Regions from separate parts of the Stenotrophomonas sp. 220_Sma genome, predicted to be linked through region 1. Evidence: predicted binding sites of a transcription regulator. Region 1 holds the regulator's gene; the other holds the start of a gene.
What was found. The regulator HrcA, encoded in region 1, represses chaperone genes, less so after heat shock. The targets are predictions, from matches to a motif close to TTNGCACTCNNNNNNNNNGAGTGCNAA.
Positions count from the first base shown of each region.

Region 2: the regulator HrcA is predicted to act here: its motif matches at 3,068-3,094, upstream of ACZLIB_RS20615 (co-chaperone GroES).

Region 1 is NZ_CM151348.1:1,876,245-1,884,944, forward strand. It holds gene ACZLIB_RS08955 (SGNH/GDSL hydrolase family protein) at 1-560, opposite strand, end outside; gene ACZLIB_RS08960 (LysR family transcriptional regulator) at 658-1,575, shown strand; gene recN (DNA repair protein RecN) at 1,697-3,358, opposite strand; gene hrcA (heat-inducible transcriptional repressor HrcA) at 3,474-4,538, shown strand; gene grpE (nucleotide exchange factor GrpE) at 4,602-5,117, shown strand; gene dnaK (molecular chaperone DnaK) at 5,300-7,225, shown strand; gene dnaJ (molecular chaperone DnaJ) at 7,380-8,504, shown strand; gene ACZLIB_RS08990 (AraC family transcriptional regulator) at 8,565-8,700, opposite strand, start outside.
Region 2 is NZ_CM151348.1:4,420,339-4,429,038, forward strand. It holds gene ACZLIB_RS20605 (LysR substrate-binding domain-containing protein) at 1-914, shown strand, start outside; gene groL (chaperonin GroEL) at 1,003-2,652, opposite strand; gene ACZLIB_RS20615 (co-chaperone GroES) at 2,734-3,021, opposite strand; gene ACZLIB_RS20620 (endonuclease) at 3,379-5,169, shown strand; gene cutA (divalent-cation tolerance protein CutA) at 5,238-5,576, shown strand; partial or broken gene ACZLIB_RS20630 (protein-disulfide reductase DsbD family protein) at 5,573-7,956, shown strand; gene ACZLIB_RS20635 (TlpA family protein disulfide reductase) at 7,953-8,516, shown strand.

The DNA.
Region 1 (8,700 bases):
TCGACCTCGATGCCGGCCAGGAACAGGCGGGCAGTGGTGCTGCTGGCCCCGCTCAGAGCCTGGGCCAGGCTCTGGTCGCCGGGCGCAATCCAACTGGTCTGCCGACCCTCCCAGTGGAACGTCTGGACTGGAGTAGGTCCCGGCACAAAGACAATGATCTGCAACGCCTGGCGGTCATCCGTGGCCACCGCTAGTGGATCGCTCAGCCGTTCCTGACCGGGCTCGATCGATACGCCGGGCTGGCCGTCGAAGCTGAGCGGCTGCGGGGTGGCACCGGCGTGTGCGGCCACGCTGGCCGCCCCGATCCGCAGTGGCTGGGTGCCGTAGGCATTGCTCAGCCGCACCCGCAGCCGGGGCCCGCCCAGGCTGATGCGAGCGGTCTGGCGGAAGGTCTGGTCCTGCAGCGTGGCCGGGACCAGGGTCGGGAACAGGAATTCGGCGCCCCAGACCGGTTGCGGGCTGGCCTGCCAGCTGGCGACCCAGTGCGGGGCCGGGGCGGCACTGGCTGCGCTGGATAGGGCGATCAAGGCGGTCGCGGTGAGCTGGCTGAGGCGGTTCATCGGGCAATCCCGGGAGGAGGGAGGGCCATGGTGATTCTCCGTCGATCTGTGAACTAGACTGCGCATGGATAATCATCTGTGAACTGGATTCATCGCCATGGCGCGACCCGACATCAACCGATCCGGCGAACTGGAAGTGTTCGTGCGGGTGATCGAGACCGGTGGCTTCTCTGCCGCCGCCCGCACCCTGGACATGACGCCGTCGGCAGTCAGCAAGCTGGTGGCCCGGCTGGAGCAACGGCTGGGTACGCGCCTGCTGCAGCGCTCCACCCGCCAGCTGCAGCTGACCCCGGAAGGCTGCGCGTTCTACGAGCGCGGCCTGCGCGTGCTGGCCGACCTGGAGGAGGCCGAGCGCTGCGCCAGCGCCCATGCCGAGCCGCGCGGACGCCTGCGGGTCAATTCCAACGTGCCGTTCGGCCAGCATTTCCTGTTGCCGCTGCTGCCGGCATTCCTGGAGCGCAATCCGCAGGTGGGGGTGGATCTGACCTTGAACGACGAGGTGATCGACCTGCTTGAGCAGCGCACCGACGTGGCGGTGCGGGCCGGCCCGCTGAAGAGTTCCAGCCTGGTGGCGCGACGGCTGGGTGCGACGCGGATGATGATCGTGGCCGCGCCAGCCTACGCGCAGCGGCATGGACTGCCGCGCAACGCTGAGGAGCTGATGTCGCACAACCGTCTGGACATCGGCCATGCGCGTGCGATGCAGGGCTGGCCGCTGCTGCAGGACGGACGCGAGCGGATGGTGCTGCCCAGTGGCAATGCCCGCGCCAGCAACGGCAACGCGCTGCGGCAGCTGGTGCTGGGCGGGTTGGGCATGGCGCGGCTGGCGACCTACCAGGTGCAGGAGGACATCGCCGCCGGACGCCTGCTGCCGGTGCTGGAAGAGGCCAATCCCGGTGACCTGGAAGAGGTGCACGCGGTGTTCCTGGGGCAGGGTGGCTACCTGCCGCTGCGGGTGCGCGCGTTCCTTGATTTTCTGGTGGAAACGGTGGATCTGGCGCGGCCACAGGGGTAGTGCCGGCCGCTGGCCGGCAACCTCATGATCTTCGTTCACCTGTGTTGGGTTGCCGGCCAGCGGCCGGCACTACCTCGCGCGTTGTAGATCCACGCCATGCGTGGATAACCGCGAACAGGCCTCAGACCTGCAGCAGCTTGCGGGCGGCGGCGCGCGCTTCCTTGCTCACTTCCACGCCGCCCAGCATGCGCGCCAGCTCTTCCTCGCGCGCCTTGCTGTCCAGCTTTTCCACCGCGCTCTGGGTCATGCCTTCCACCGGCGCCTTGCTGACCCGGTAATGCGCGTGGCCCTTGGAGGCGACCTGCGGCAGGTGGGTCACGCACAGCACCTGGCGCTTCTCGCCAAGGGCGCGCAGCTTCTGGCCGACGATGTCCGCCACCGCGCCACCGATGCCGGAGTCGACTTCGTCGAACACCATGGTCGGTACTGCATCCAGGTCCAGCGCGGCCACTTCGATGGCCAGCGAAATGCGCGACAGTTCACCGCCCGAGGCCACCTTGCGCAGGGCGCGCGGTGGCTGGCCGGCGTTGGCCGCCACCAGGAACTCCACGCGTTCGGCACCCTGCGGGTCGGGCTTGCCGGCGTCCTGCGGTTCCAGTTCGATCAGGAACTGGCCACCGCCCATGCCCAGCTCGGCGATGATGCCGGTGGTGGTGGCCGACAGTTCGGCAGCGGCGCTGCGACGGCTGGCGGTCAGCACCTCGGCCTGTATGCGCCAGGCGGCGGCGGCTTTGTCGATCTCGCCGGACAGGCGCTGCAGGCGTTCGTCGGCGCCGCGCAGCTGTTCCACTTCGGCATGCATGCGCTCGCGCTGCGCGCCCAGCTCGTCCATCGGCACGCGGTGCTTGCGGGCCAGGTCGTGCAGGCGGCCGAGGCGACGCTCGTTCTCCTCGAACTGCTCCGGGTCGGCATCAAGGTCGTCGTGCACGCGGTCCAGCAGCGACAGGGCTTCGTGCAGCTGGATCGAGGCGTTCTCGATCAGACCGTCCACCTCGCCCAGGCGCGGGTCGTGTTCGATCAGGCGCGACAGCTCGTGGCGCACCTGCTGCAGCAGGTCCAGCGCGGAACTGCCGTCGTCGCCATTGAGCTGGTTGCTGGCCGCCTGGCAGGCGCTCAGCAGGGCGCTGGCATGGGCCTGGCGGCGGTGGCTGGCACCGAGTGCGACGATCGACTCCGGTTCCAGATCTTCGCGGTCCAGTTCGCGCAGCTGGTGCTCCAGGAAGCCGATCCGGTCACTGACGTCGCCCTGTTGCGACAGCGCCAGCGATTCATCGACCAGAGCCTGCCAGGCCGCGGCGGCGCGGCGCACCTGGCGGCGCTCGTTCTCGTTGCTGGCATAGGCATCCAGCAGGGCCAGCTGCGACGGGCGCGTCAGCAGGGCCTGCTGTTCGTGCTGGCCGTGGATCTCCACCAGCAACGAGGCCAGGTCGCCCAGCTGGGCCAGGGTCACCGGACGGCCATTGATCCACGCCCGCGAACCGCCGTCGGCACGGATCACGCGGCGCAGCTGGCATTGTTCCTCGTCGTCCAGCTCGTTGTCGGCCAGCCATTGGCGCGCGGCCTGCAGCTGGTCCAGCGCGAATTCGGCCGAAAGCTCGGCGCGGGCGGCGCCGTGGCGGACCACGCCACTGTCGGCGCGCAGGCCGGACAGGAAGCCCAGCGCGTCGACCATCAGCGACTTGCCGGCGCCGGTCTCGCCTGAAACCACGGTCATGCCTGGCCCGAACTCCAGTTCGGTGGCGCGGACGACGGCAAAATCCTTGATCGAAAGATGTCTGAGCATGGGTAAGGGGGTATCAGCAGCCGCGCAACGCTAGCACGCGGGCGAGGGAGGTCCAATGACTTGCCAAGGTGATGCGCCGCCATTATCTAGTGTCCGTGTCTCACAGGTTGATTCCATGCACGGTTCTCCCGACCAGCTTGCCCCGCGTGCGCGCCATCTGCTGCGCACGCTGATTGCGCGTTACATCCAGGACGGTGAGCCGGTCGGCTCGCAGACGCTGGCGCGCGTGGCCGGCCTGGAGGTCAGCCCGGCCACCATCCGCAACATCCTCGGCGACCTGGAAGACCTGGGGCTGCTGGCCTCGCCGCACACCTCGGCCGGGCGCATCCCGACCGCGCATGGCTATCGGGTGTTCGTCGACAGCCTGCTGCAGATGCAGCCGCCGGGCGAGGGCGAGCTGGCCCGGTTGCGCCAGGAGCTGGCCAGCGGCGGCAGCACCCAGGCCCTGCTCGGCAGCGCCTCGGAGCTGCTGTCGGCGATGAGTCACTTCGTCGGCGTGGTCAGCGCGCCACGGCGCGAGCAGTTCGCCTTCCGACAGATCGATTTCGTGGCGCTGGACGGGCGCCGGGTGCTGGCGATCCTGGTGTTCGCCGACAACGAGGTGCAGAACCGCGTCATCGAGACCCGGCAGGAGTTCGCGCCGGGCCAGCTGGAGCAGGTGGCCAACTACCTCAATGCGCATTTCGCCGGCCTGCCGATGGCCGAGATCCGCACCCGCCTGCTGCTGGAGCTGCGCGATGCCCGTTCCGAGCTGGAGCAGCTGCTGGCGCACAGCATCGAACTGGCCGAGCAGGCCCTGCAGCCGGCCGCCGACGACATGCTGGTGGCCGGCCAGACCCGCCTGATGGGGGTGCAGGACCTGTCCGACCTGGAGCGCCTGCGCGAACTGTTCGAGCTGTTCTCCAGCAAGCGCGAGATCCTGCAGCTGCTGGAGCGGACCATCCAGGCCCCAGGCGTGCGCATCTTCATCGGCGAAGAGACCGGGATGATGCCGCTGCAGGGGGTCTCGCTGGTCACCGCCCCGTACACCGCCAATGGCCAGGTACTGGGCGTGCTGGGCGTGATCGGCCCCAAGCGGATGGCCTACGACCGCATGATTCCGCTGGTCCAGGCCACTGCCGATGTGCTCGGCGCGGCCTTTTCACCGGCCGGGCGCACTCCCGGAACATCCGACGCTTGAAACGCAGCATCCCGCCCACACTAGGGTGGGTGGAGGCGGAGATTGACCGCCAGGGACCCAGACATGAACCACGAACATCCAGATATCGAATCCCAGCAGACTGCCGCCGATGCGGCCGCCGCCGCCGGCGTCAACGACGAAGTGGAGCGCCTGCGCGCCGAAGTCGAGCAGATCAAGGCCGATGCGCTGCGTGAGCGCGCCGACCTCGAGAACCAGCGCAAGCGTGTTGCCCGTGACATCGAGCAGGCCCGCAAGTTCGCCAACGAGAAGCTGCTTGGCGAGCTGCTGCCGGTATTCGACAGCCTGGATGCCGGCCTGAAGGCCGCCGGCGACGACCCGCATCCGCTGCGCGAAGGCCTGGAGCTGACCTACAAGCAGCTGCTGAAGGTCGCTGCCGACAACGGCCTGGTCCTGCTGGACCCGATCGGCCAGCCGTTCAACCCGGAACACCACCAGGCGATCAGCCAGGTGCCGACCCCGGGCGCCGCCCCGGGCAGCGTGGTGACCGTGTTCCAGAAGGGCTACCTGCTCAACGAGCGCCTGCTGCGGCCGGCGCTGGTGGTGGTGGCCGCCGATTGATCGGCCGGGCCGGGCCATGCCCGGTCGCGGTCGTGCCAGGCCATGCCTGGCAAGGTTTTCCAGGCGCTGAACACAGCGTTCGGGAGGTGGCTTGAATGTTCCACGAGCCTCCCCCACATCGTATTCATCCACCGGCCGAGCGGCCGGACTGACCCCAACAAGCATCCTCAGGAGTCTCCCCCATGGGCAAGATCATTGGTATCGACCTCGGCACCACCAACTCGTGCGTGGCGATCATGGACGGCGGCAAGGCCCGCGTCATCGAGAATTCGGAAGGCGATCGCACCACCCCGTCGATCGTCGCCTACACCAAGGACGGCGAAGTCCTGGTCGGCGCCTCGGCCAAGCGCCAGGCCGTGACCAATCCGAAGAACACCTTCTATGCGGTGAAGCGCCTGATCGGCCGCAAGTTCACCGACGCCGAAGTGCAGAAGGACATCGCCCACGTCCCGTACGGCATCCTGGCCCATGACAATGGCGACGCCTGGGTGTCGACCAGCGACGGCAAGAAGATGGCCCCGCAGGAAATCTCGGCCAAGGTGCTGGAAAAGATGAAGAAGACCGCCGAGGACTTCCTCGGTGAGAAGGTCACCGAAGCGGTCATCACCGTGCCGGCCTACTTCAACGACAGCCAGCGCCAGGCGACCAAGGACGCCGGCCGCATTGCGGGCCTGGACGTCAAGCGCATCATCAACGAGCCGACTGCGGCTGCGCTGGCCTATGGCCTGGACAAGGGTGACAACAAGGATCGCAAGATCGTGGTGTACGACCTGGGCGGCGGCACCTTCGACGTCTCGGTGATCGAGATCGCCAACGTCGACGGCGAGAAGCAGTTCGAAGTGCTGGCCACCAACGGCGACACCTTCCTGGGCGGCGAAGACTTCGACAACCGCGTCATCGAGTACCTGGTTGAAGAGTTCAACAAGGACCAGGGCATCGACCTGCGCAAGGATCCGCTGGCCCTGCAGCGCCTGAAGGACGCCGCCGAGCGCGCCAAGATCGAGCTGTCCAGCGCCCAGCAGACCGAAGTGAACCTGCCGTACGTCACCGCTGACGCCTCGGGTCCGAAGCACCTGAACATCAAGCTGACCCGCGCCAAGCTGGAAGCGCTGGTGGAAGACCTGATCAAGAAGTCGATCGAGCCGTGCCGCGTCGCCCTGAACGATGCCGGCCTGCGTTCGAGCGACATCAGCGAAGTGATCCTGGTCGGTGGCCAGACCCGCATGCCGAAGGTGCAGCAGGCGGTGACCGAGTTCTTCGGCAAGGAACCGCGCAAGGACGTCAACCCGGACGAGGCCGTGGCACTGGGTGCTGCGATCCAGGGCGGCGTGCTGGGCGGCGACGTCAAGGACGTGCTGCTGCTGGACGTGACCCCGCTGTCGCTGGGCATCGAGACCATGGGCGGCGTGTTCACCAAGATCATCGAGAAGAACACCACCATCCCGACCAAGGCCTCGCAGGTGTTCTCCACCGCCGAGGACAACCAGTCGGCCGTGACCGTGCACGTGCTGCAGGGTGAGCGCGAACAGGCCCGCTTCAACAAGTCGCTGGCCAAGTTCGACCTGTCCGGCATCGAGCCGGCCCCGCGCGGCCTGCCGCAGGTGGAAGTGTCCTTCGACATCGACGCCAACGGCATCCTGCACGTGTCGGCCAAGGACAAGAAGACCAACAAGGAACAGAAGGTCGAGATCAAGGCCGGTTCGGGCCTGTCCGAGGAGGAGATCGCACGCATGGTCGCCGACGCGGAAGCCAACCGCGAAGAAGACAAGAAGTTCCAGGAGCTGGTGCAGGCCCGCAACCAGGCCGACGCCCTGATCCACGGCACCCGCAGCGCCATCACCGAGCACGGCAGCAAGGTCGGCGGCGATGTCATCGGCAAGGTCGAGGCGGCGCTGGCCGACCTGGAAACCGCGATGAAGGGTGACGACAAGGCACAGATCGAAGCCAAGTCGAAGGCACTGGAAGAAGCCGGCCAGTCGCTGTTCGCCGCCGCTTCGGCCGACCAGGGCGGTGCCGCCCCGGGTGCCGACGCTGGCAATGCGGGCAAGCCGCAGGATGACGTGGTGGACGCCGAGTTCACCGAAGTCAAGGACGACAAGAAGTCCTGATCCGGACCGACACGGGACGCTGGCCATCAGCGTCCCGTTGTCGCATCAGGGTCCTGACCGCCCACCGGCGTGTCGGGGCGCCCGACGCAAGAGCGGACCTGGTTCCGCTCTTCCGCTTTGACGAATCCCGACTTTCCGGAACCCGATTCACGATATGAGCAAGCGCGATTACTACGAAGTGCTGGGCGTTGCCCGCACCGCCAACGACGAAGAGCTGAAGAAGGCCTACCGTCGCTGCGCGATGAAGTTCCACCCGGACCGCAACCCGGGTGATGCGGCGGCCGAAGCCTCCTTCAAGGAGTGCAAGGAAGCCTACGAAGTGCTGTCCGACGGCAACAAGCGCCGCATGTACGACAGCCATGGCCACGCCGCGTTCGAGCACGGCATGGGCGGAGGCGGTCCGGGCGGCCCGGACATGAACGATATCTTCGGCGATATCTTCGGCAACATCTTTGGCGGTGGCGGCGGTGGTCCGCGCCAGGCCCGTCGTGGCGCCGACATCGGCTACGTGATGGAACTGGACCTGGAAGAGGCCGTGCGCGGCGTCGAGCGCCGCATCGAGATCCCGACCCTGGCCGAGTGCGGCGACTGCGATGGCAGTGGCTCCGAAGACGGCAAGGTCGAGACCTGCAATGTGTGTCATGGCCGCGGCCAGGTGCGCATCCAACGCGGCATCTTCGCCATGCAGCAGGCCTGCCACAACTGCGGCGGCCGCGGCCAGATCATTGCCAAGCCCTGCAAGACCTGCCACGGCAATGGCCGTGTCGAGGAAGACAAGGTGCTGTCGGTGAAGGTGCCGGCGGGCGTCGATACCGGCGACCGCATCCGCCTGCAGGGCGAAGGCGAGGCCGGCCCGGCCGGTACGCCGCCGGGCGACCTGTACGTGGAAGTGCGCGTGCGCGAGCATGCGATCTTCCAGCGCGATGGCGACGACCTGCACTGCGAAGTGCCGATCCGCATCTCGCAGGCGGCACTGGGTGACACCGTGCGCGTGGCCACCCTGGGCGGCGAAGCGGAGATCCGCATTCCGGCCGAGACCCAGACCGGCAAGCTGTTCCGCCTGCGTGGCAAGGGCGTGCGTTCGGTGCGCAGCCGCAGCGAAGGCGACCTGTACTGCCGTGTGGTGGTGGAGACCCCGGTCAACCTCACCAACGAACAGCGCAAGCTGCTGGAGCAGTTCGAAGCCACCTTCGTCGGTGAGGAAGCGCGCAAGCATTCGCCGAAGTCGGCCACCTTCATGGATGGCGTGAAGGGTTTCTGGGACCGGATGACGTCCTGAGTTTTTCGACGGAAGCGATGAACGATAGCGCCGGGCCATGCCCGGCGTTGTCGTATGCGGTCAACGGAAAAACGCCGCCGGCGTCTGCCCCAGCTGCCGCTTGAACATGCTGGTGAACGCGCTGGGGCTGTCGTAGCCCATCGCCAGCGCGACATCGATGACCTTGTCGCCGACCGCCAGTCGCTCCAGGGCGGCC
Region 2 (8,700 bases), 2.4 Mb from region 1:
TGCTGCCGCTGCTGGGCCTGCGGGCCTTCGTTGAAACTGGCCGACATGGCAGCCTGACCGCCGCCGCCGATGCGATGGGGGTGACACCTGGTGCAATCAGCCAGCAGCTTCGACAGCTGCAGGAGCGGCTGGGCGTGAGCCTGTTCGACCGCACCCGGCATGGCGTGGTGCTCAGTGCAGCCGGCGCGCGTGTGTATCCGGAGCTGCTGCAGGCCTTCGACCAGATCGCACAGAGCCTGCAGACACTCGAACGCTGGGAAACGCGGTGCACGCTACGCATCAGCGCGGCACCGAGCTTCGCCGCACAGTGGTTGGCGCCGCGACTGGGCGGGTTCAGTGCGTTGCATCCGCAGGTGGACGTTCAGCTGGACTCGAGCGCGGCGTTGGTCGACCTGCGCCGCGACGGCGTGGACATCGCGATCCGTCATGGACTGGGCCGCTACCCTGGCCTGCATGCCGAGCATCTTCTGGCGCCGGTACTGCTGCCGGTTGCCAGCCCTGCGCTGCTGGCCAGCGCGCCTGCCGTGGGTACAGTGCAGGATTGCCTGCAGCTGCCGCTGCTGCAGGACGCCGACCGCAGCGACTGGCGGCTGTGGTTCCAGGCACTGGATCTGCCCGGCGATGAACGACTGGAGCGCGGCCCTGCGTTCGATGACGACCTGTTGCTGATCCGCGCGGCGGTGGCCGGGCAAGGCATCGCCCTGGTGCGCGACATCCACGCGGCCGAAGAACTCGCCAATGGCCGGCTGCAGGTGGTGATCGACCAGCCCTGGCCACAGGCCTTCGCCTACTACGCGGTGACGCGTGCGGACGGCGAGGCCAACGCGGCGATACCTGCTTTCATGACCTGGTTGCATGCAGCACTGATGACGCCGCAGGCAGCAGGCACACACACCCTGCAGGACGCAGGATGAGCCGCTCGGAAAGCGATGCCGTTGCGGCCGGCCACAAAAAAACCCCGCCTTGCGGCGGGGTTTTTCATTGCGGGGCGAACGTGGGGACTTAGAAGTCCATGCCGCCCATGCCACCCATGCCGCCCATGCCACCGGCGCCACCCATGGCCGGCTCGTCCTTCTTCGGAGCTTCGGCAACCATGGCTTCGGTGGTGATCATCAGGCCAGCGATCGAGGCCGCGTTCTGCAGCGCCGAACGGGTCACCTTGGTCGGGTCCAGGATGCCGAACTGCAGCATGTCGCCGAACTCGCCGGTGGCGGCGTTGTAGCCGAAGCTGCCGGTGCCTTCCTTGACCTTGTTGATGATGACCGACGGTTCTTCACCGGCGTTGGCCACGATTTCGCGCAGCGGGGCTTCCATCGCGCGCAGGGCGATCTGGATGCCGTGGTTCTGGTCTTCGTTGGCACCCTTCAGGCCGGCCAGTGCGGTGACCGCACGGACCAGGGCCACGCCGCCGCCCGGGACCACGCCTTCTTCAACGGCTGCACGGGTAGCGTGCAGGGCGTCGTCGACGCGATCCTTCTTTTCCTTCATTTCGATTTCGGTCGAAGCACCGACCTTGATCACGGCAACGCCACCGGCCAGCTTGGCCACGCGTTCCTGCAGCTTCTCGCGGTCGTAATCCGAGGAGGTGTCCTGGATCTGGGTCTTGATCTGGCCGACGCGTGCGTCGACGGCAGCCTTGTCACCCACGCCATCGATGATGGTGGTGTTTTCCTTGGAGACCTGCACCTTCTTGGCGCGGCCCAGGTCCTTGATGGTGGCCTTTTCCAGCGACAGGCCCACTTCTTCGGAGATCACGGTGCCACCGGTCAGCACGGCCATGTCTTCCAGCATCGCCTTGCGACGGTCGCCGAAGCCCGGCGCCTTGACGGCCACGACCTTGACGATGCCACGGATGGTGTTGACCACCAGGGTCGCCAGCGCTTCGCCTTCAACTTCTTCGGCAACGATCAGCAGCGGCTTGCCGGCCTTGGCGACGCCTTCCAGCACCGGCAGCAGGTCACGGACGTTGGAGATCTTCTTGTCGTGCAGCAGGATGAACGGGTCATCCAGGTCAGCGGTCTGCGACTGCTGGTTGTTGATGAAGTACGGGGACAGGTAGCCGCGGTCGAACTGCATGCCCTTGACCACGTCCAGCTCGTTGTCCAGGCCCGAGCCTTCTTCAACGGTGATCACGCCTTCCTTGCCGACTTCCTTCATCGCGTCAGCGATGATCTGGCCGATCGACTCGTCCGAGTTGGCCGAGATGGTACCGACCTGGGCAATCGCCTTGTCGTCGGCGGTCGGCTTGGAGATGGTCTTCAGCTCGGCAACGGCGGCCACGACGGCCTTGTCGATACCACGCTTGAGGTCCATCGGGTTCATGCCGGCGGCCACGGCCTTGGCGCCTTCGCGGATCAGGGCCTGGGCCAGCACGGTGGCGGTGGTGGTGCCGTCGCCAGCGTCGTCGTTGGTGCGGGAAGCAACTTCCTTCACCATCTGCGCACCCATGTTCTCGAACTTGTCAGCCAGTTCGATTTCCTTGGCGACGGAGACGCCGTCCTTGGTGATGGTCGGTGCGCCGAAGCTCTTTTCCAGCACGACGTTGCGGCCCTTCGGGCCCAGGGTGGCCTTGACGGCATTGGCGAGAACGTTGACGCCGCGCACCATGCGCGAACGGGCGTCTTCACCGAAACGAATATCCTTGGCAGCCATTGCAATTACCTCATTGGTAGCGCCGGACGATGCCCGGCGGCTGGGATTTGGGAATCAGGTTGAAACAGGTCGCGCCGAGGCTCAGCCGATGACGGCGAGCACGTCGTCTTCGCGCAGGACCTTGTACTCGACGCCTTCGCTCTTGTACGAGCTGCCGGCGTACTGGCCGTAGATGACCTTGTCGCCGACCTTCAGCGACGGCGCGCGCACGCTGCCGTTGTCCAGCGGCTTGCCCGGGCCGACGGCCACGACTTCACCCTTGGTGGACTTTTCCTTGGCCGAATCCGGAATGACGATGCCACCGGCGGAGATTTCGTCGGCTTCGATCGGCTTGACCACAACGCGGTCGTGCAGCGGCTTGATGCTCATGAGAGACCTCTTAAGTTATTGATTGGTCTGAAAAAGTCTGGCGATGTTAGCACTCACCCCAGGTGACTGCCAGCATTGCTCGCGAAAAAGCCCGATGAATCGGGAGCAGGACAGAGATGGAGCTGGCCCCGGACCTTTCAAGGCCGCTCGCGGAAAAAATTTCACTGCCCCGGGCCCACTCGATCTGCGCCCATGTGAAGGCCTGGATGCCGGTGCAACGCGGCAACCCTGTCTCTGGAATCCTCGACTTTTGGTGACTCGCGTCGCACTGTCAGATATCTGACGTTCATTTACGACAAAGTGTCACTGGATCGGCCTTAGGCTCGGCCGCGCATTCCCAATCACAAGGAGTAGTCGATGCGATTGCTGTCCCCGCTTGCCGCCGCCTGCCTGCTGGCGCTGGCCGCCGCGCCGGCCCAGGCCGAGGTCTTCATCAACGAACTGCACTACGACGACAGCACCGCCGCCGGTGACGTCGGCGAAGCCATCGAAGTGGTCGCTACCGCGGGCGAGGACCTGTCCGGCTACCGCCTCTATCTCTACAACGGCAGCAATCCTTCAGCCGCCACGGTCTACGCCAACAATCCGGTCCCGGCCGGCACCGCCGCGGGTTGCGGCAGCGCCACCCTGGCCGTGGTCAGCTACCCGACCAACGGCCTGCAGAACGGTCCGAACGACGGCATCGCCCTGGTCGATGCCAGCGGCAAGGTGGTCCAGTTCCTCAGCTACGAGGGCGCCATCACCGCCTCCGGTGGCCCTGCCGCCGGCATGACCAGCCAGAACATTCCGGTGGCCGAGACCAACAGCACGGCTCCGGGCACCTCGCTTCAGCTTACCGGCAGCGGCAGCCAGTACGCCCACTTCACCTGGGCCGAATCGGCCAAGCAGACGTTTGGCAGCTGCAACAACGGCCAGACCTTCAGCGGGGGTGGCACCCCGGGCCCGAACACGCCGCCGTCGGTCTCCACCACCACCCCGGCGCAGGGCAGCAGCACCTTCCCGGCCGCCGCCGACCTGGAAGTGGTGTTCAGCGAGACGGTGAACCTGGCCAGCGGCGCCTTCGCCCTGAGCTGCGGCACTTCCGGCAGCGTGCCGCTGACCTACCCGGCCAGCGGCCGCAGCGTGAAGCTGTCCACCAACACCGCGCTGGTGGCCGGTGAAGCCTGCCGCTTCGACATCCGCGCCGCGCGCATCTCCGACCTGCAGGGGGCGCACCCCGCCGCCGACAGCCGCATCGCCTTCACCGTGGCCAGCACCGGCGGCAATCCGGACCCGGGCAACCCGGGCGTGCCGGCCGGTTACTACTCCAAGGTCAATACCAGCAGCCCCAGCCAGCTGCGCTGCTCGCTGCACGCCACCATCAAGGGCCACACCGCCTACCCGTACAGCGGCTCGGGCACCAGCACCTGGACCATCCTGGAAATCGCCGACGAGGATCCGAACAACAGCGGCAGGATCCTGGATGCGTACCGCAACCGCAGCTACGCCAAGGTGACCGACCGCGCCGGCAGCGGCGGCGGCCTGAAGTACAACCGCGAGCACACCTGGCCGAACTCGCTGGGCTTTGCCAGCACCACCGGCGACAAGGGCCTGCCGTACGCGCCGTACACCGACACCCACATGCTGTACCTGACCGACGCGCAGTGGAACGCCGACCGTGGCAACAAGCCGTTCGGCAAATGCGACGCCAACTGCGGCGAACGCGCCACCGAGGCCAACAACGGCCAGGGCGGCGGCAGCGGCGGCTACCCGGGCAACTCCAACTGGGTGCGCACGCCGGACGGCAACACCGGCACCTTCGAGGTGTGGGGCAAGCGCAAGGGCGACATGGCGCGTGCGGTGATGTACATGGCGATCCGCTACGAGGGCGGCAAGGATGCGGCCACCGGCCAGTCCGAGCCGGACCTGGAGCTGACCGACGACCGCAGCAGGATCGTCAAGACCAGCAGTTCGCCGGCCTACATGGGCCTGCTCTCGACGCTGATCGACTGGCACCTGTCCGATCCGCCGGATGAAGCCGAGCGTGCCCGCAACGACGTGATCTACAGCTTCCAGGGCAACCGCAACCCGTTCATCGACCACCCCGAGTGGGCGACCCCGGGCCTGTTCACCTCGGCCAAGCCGGCCTCCTGCCAGCTGGCCAACTGACCGCGCAACGCAGCGGTCCACTGCCGCCGCCGGGCCCTGACCCGGCGGCGGCCCTATACTCGACGGTCATGTCGACCGTCGATCCCGTCCTGCTGCTGTTGACCACCTGCCCGGACCGGGCCAGTGCCGAGCGCATCGCGCACGCGCTGGTCGGCGAGCGCCTGGCCGCGTGCGTGACCCGCCTCGATGGCGCGCAGTCGACCTACCGCTGGCAGGGCGAGGTGACCACCGACGCCGAGCTGCAGCTGCTGGTGAAAACCACCGCGAGCCGCGTCGATGACGCGATTGCCCGGATCGTCGAACTGCATCCGTATGAACTCCCGGAGTGCATTGCGGTCGAAACCCGGGCCGGCCTGCCGGCGTATCTGGACTGGATCCGGGCACAGACCCGGGAGGACACTGATTGAAGACTCTGTTTGCGCGTGGCGCCGCCTTGTGCGCCCTGTTGTGGCTCTCGCTGCCGGCGTTCGCCCTGGATGAGAAAGACCTGCTGCCGGTGGACCAGGCGTTCGCACTGACCGCGACCGCCGCCGAGCGTGGCCAGGTGCAACTGCAGTTCAAGATCGCGCCGGGCTACTACCTGTATCGCCACCGCACCAGCGTCAAGGCCGACCCGGCCTTCAATGCCGGCGCGCTGCAGATGCCCAAGGGCGACAAGCACCACGACGATTTCTTCGGCGAAGTCGAAACCTATCGCGAACGCCTGCAGGCCACCCTGCCCGGCACGCCGACCGACGCCGCCGGCACCATCAGCCTGGAAGTGCGTTACCAGGGCTGCGCCGATGCCGGTGTCTGCTACCCGCCGCAGAAGCGCGTGGTGCAGGTCACGCTGCCGGGCGCCGGTGCGGCGGCCGCGGTGCCTGCCGCGCGTGCCGGTGCGGCAAGCCCGTGTTCAACAACCCGCTGGCCGGTGCCGGCAACAGCGGTGGCCTGCGCCTGCCGGGCGCGGCCAGCAACAGCCAGGCGCTGCCGCTGCCGTCGGAGCAGGCGTTCGGCTTCGACGCCATCGCCAGCGACGGCAATACCCTGCTGCTGCGCTTCAGCCCGGCACCGGGCTACTACCTGTATCGCGACCGCACTTCGGTGAAGCTGGACGGCAGCACCGGGGTGCTGGCCGACAAGCTGCGCTGGCCTGCCGCACAGTCGCATCGCGACGAACACTTCGGCGATGTCTCGGTGTACTTCAACCAGGTGGAAGTGCCGCTGCCGCTGCGCCGCTCCATCGCCGATGCGGTCGACAGCACTCTGGTGGTGACCTTCCAGGGTTGCCAGACCGATGGCATCTGCTACCCGCCGATGACCCGCCGGGTGAAGCTGTCCATTCCGGCCGGCAAGGTCAGCAGCAGTGCCGACCAGGCGCCACCGCGCAATGAGGTGATCAGCCCGCTGCCCGCTGCCAACGGCGCACCACGCGAAGCCGCCAACGGCGCACCGCTGCGCCTGCTGCCAACCGTGCCCAATACGGATGCAACGACCCCTGCTGCAGGTGACGGCACCGCCAGCCGTGAGTTCGCCGCCGATGCACAGGGTGACAACGCGCTGCGCACGCGACCGCCGGTGACCACGCCGAATCCGGACCGTTCGTTCGTATGGGTCCTGCTGCTGGCGCTGGCCGGTGGCCTGGTACTGAACCTGATGCCCTGCGTGCTGCCGATCCTGTCGCTGAAGGTCCTGAGCCTGGCGCAGAGCGGCGAAAGCCCGCAGCGCGCGCGCAGCCATGCCCTCTGGTACACGCTGGGCGTCTTGGTCGCGTTCGCAGTGATCGGTGCGTTGATGGTTGGCCTGCGCGCGATCGGCAACGCCGTCGGCATCGGCTTCCAGCTGCAGCACCCGGGCGTGGTGGCGGCGCTGGCCTACATCATGTTCGCGGTGGGCCTGAGCCTGTCCGGCGTGTTCACACTGGGCGGCGGCATCGGCAACCTCGGCCAGTCGCTGGCCAGCCGCAGTGGCCCGGCCGGTGATTTCTTCACCGGTGCGCTGGCCTGCGTGGTCGGCAGTGCCTGCGTCGGCCCGTTCATGGGCGGCGCGATTGCCTACGCGTTCATTGCCCCGCCGCTGAAGGCGATGACCGTGTTCCTGTTCCTCGGCCTGGGCCTGGCCCTGCCGTTCCTGCTGATCGGCTTCGTGCCGGCGCTGGCGCGCCGCCTGCCCAAGCCGGGCCCGTGGATGGAAACGCTCAAGCACGTGCTGGCCTTCCCGATGTATGCCACCGTGCTGTGGCTGCTGTGGGTGCTGGGCAAGCAGCGCGGCGTGGACGGCATGGCGCTGGTGCTGGGTGGCCTGCTGCTGCTGGCCTTCGGTCTGTGGCTGTTTGAACGCAACCGCTGGACCGGCTCGCGCGCCGTCACCCTGCTCGGCGTGCTGCTGGCGATCGGTGCACTGGTTCCGGCCTGGGGCGTGACCCAGCTGGCAGCGCCGGCGCGTGCCGCACAGGCGGCCACTGACAACGTGGTCGAATACTCGCCGCAGCTGCTGGATCGCCTGCGCGCCGACAACCGCGTGGTGTTCGTGAACATGACCGCCGACTGGTGCGTGAGCTGCAAGGCCAACGAGCGCGCGGTGCTGTCGCGGCCGGAGTTCAAGGAACTGCTCAAGCGCACCAACGCGGTGTACATGCGCGGTGACTACACCAACGTCGATCCGCAGATCACCACGTTCCTGGAAGAGCACAAGGCCGTGGGCGTGCCGCTGTACGTGGTGTACGGCCCCGGCGCACCGCCGACCGTGCTGCCGACCCTGCTGACCCAGGCGGTGGTCGAGGAAGCGCTGCTGCGCACCGCACGATGAAATGGCAACGGCCAGCGCTGCTGTGGACAGCGGTGCTGGCCGCCGGCCTCGGCCTGTGGGCCGGGCATCGATTGGCTCCCGCGCCGGCTGCGCCTGAGGCCATGCCAGCGGCGCCTGCGGTGGCGGCGGTGGCACCCGCCCTGCAGGTCGGCGACAGCCTGCCCGCGCTGTCGCTGCCCGATCTTGAAGGCCGACCGCTGGACCTGCGCCAGCACGCTACCGGCCGCCCGCTGTTGATCAATGTCTGGGCCAGCTGGTGCGCGCCCTGCGTTGAAGAAATGCCTGAACTGGCGCGCTTTGCCCACACCCAGGGCGACAACGGTGTGCAGGTTCTTGGCCTGGCGCTGGATACGCCGGAAGACGTGCGCGGTTTCCTGCAGCGGGTACCGGTGGATTACCCGATCGTGATCGAGACACCCGGGCCACGCGATGCCAGCGTGCAGCTGGGCAATACGCAGGGCCTGCTGCCCTACAGCGTGCTGTTCGATGCACAGGGCCGGCTGGTGAAGGCGAAGCTGGGGCCGTTCGCCCACGGCGAGATCGACAGCTGGGTGAAGTGAGGGTGTTTTTTGCAGGGCTTGCAGCCCTGCACCCTGCTCAATGCAACGCAACGGCAACGGCAACAGCCAAAGCGGGCATTCCGTGGGTTGGCGGGACGGTATCGGAGTGCGGGGACGCTGCAAGTACATCCCTGTAAGCTTGGCAGCCGCATCCATGCGGCTGACACCCCGCACTCCGACACCG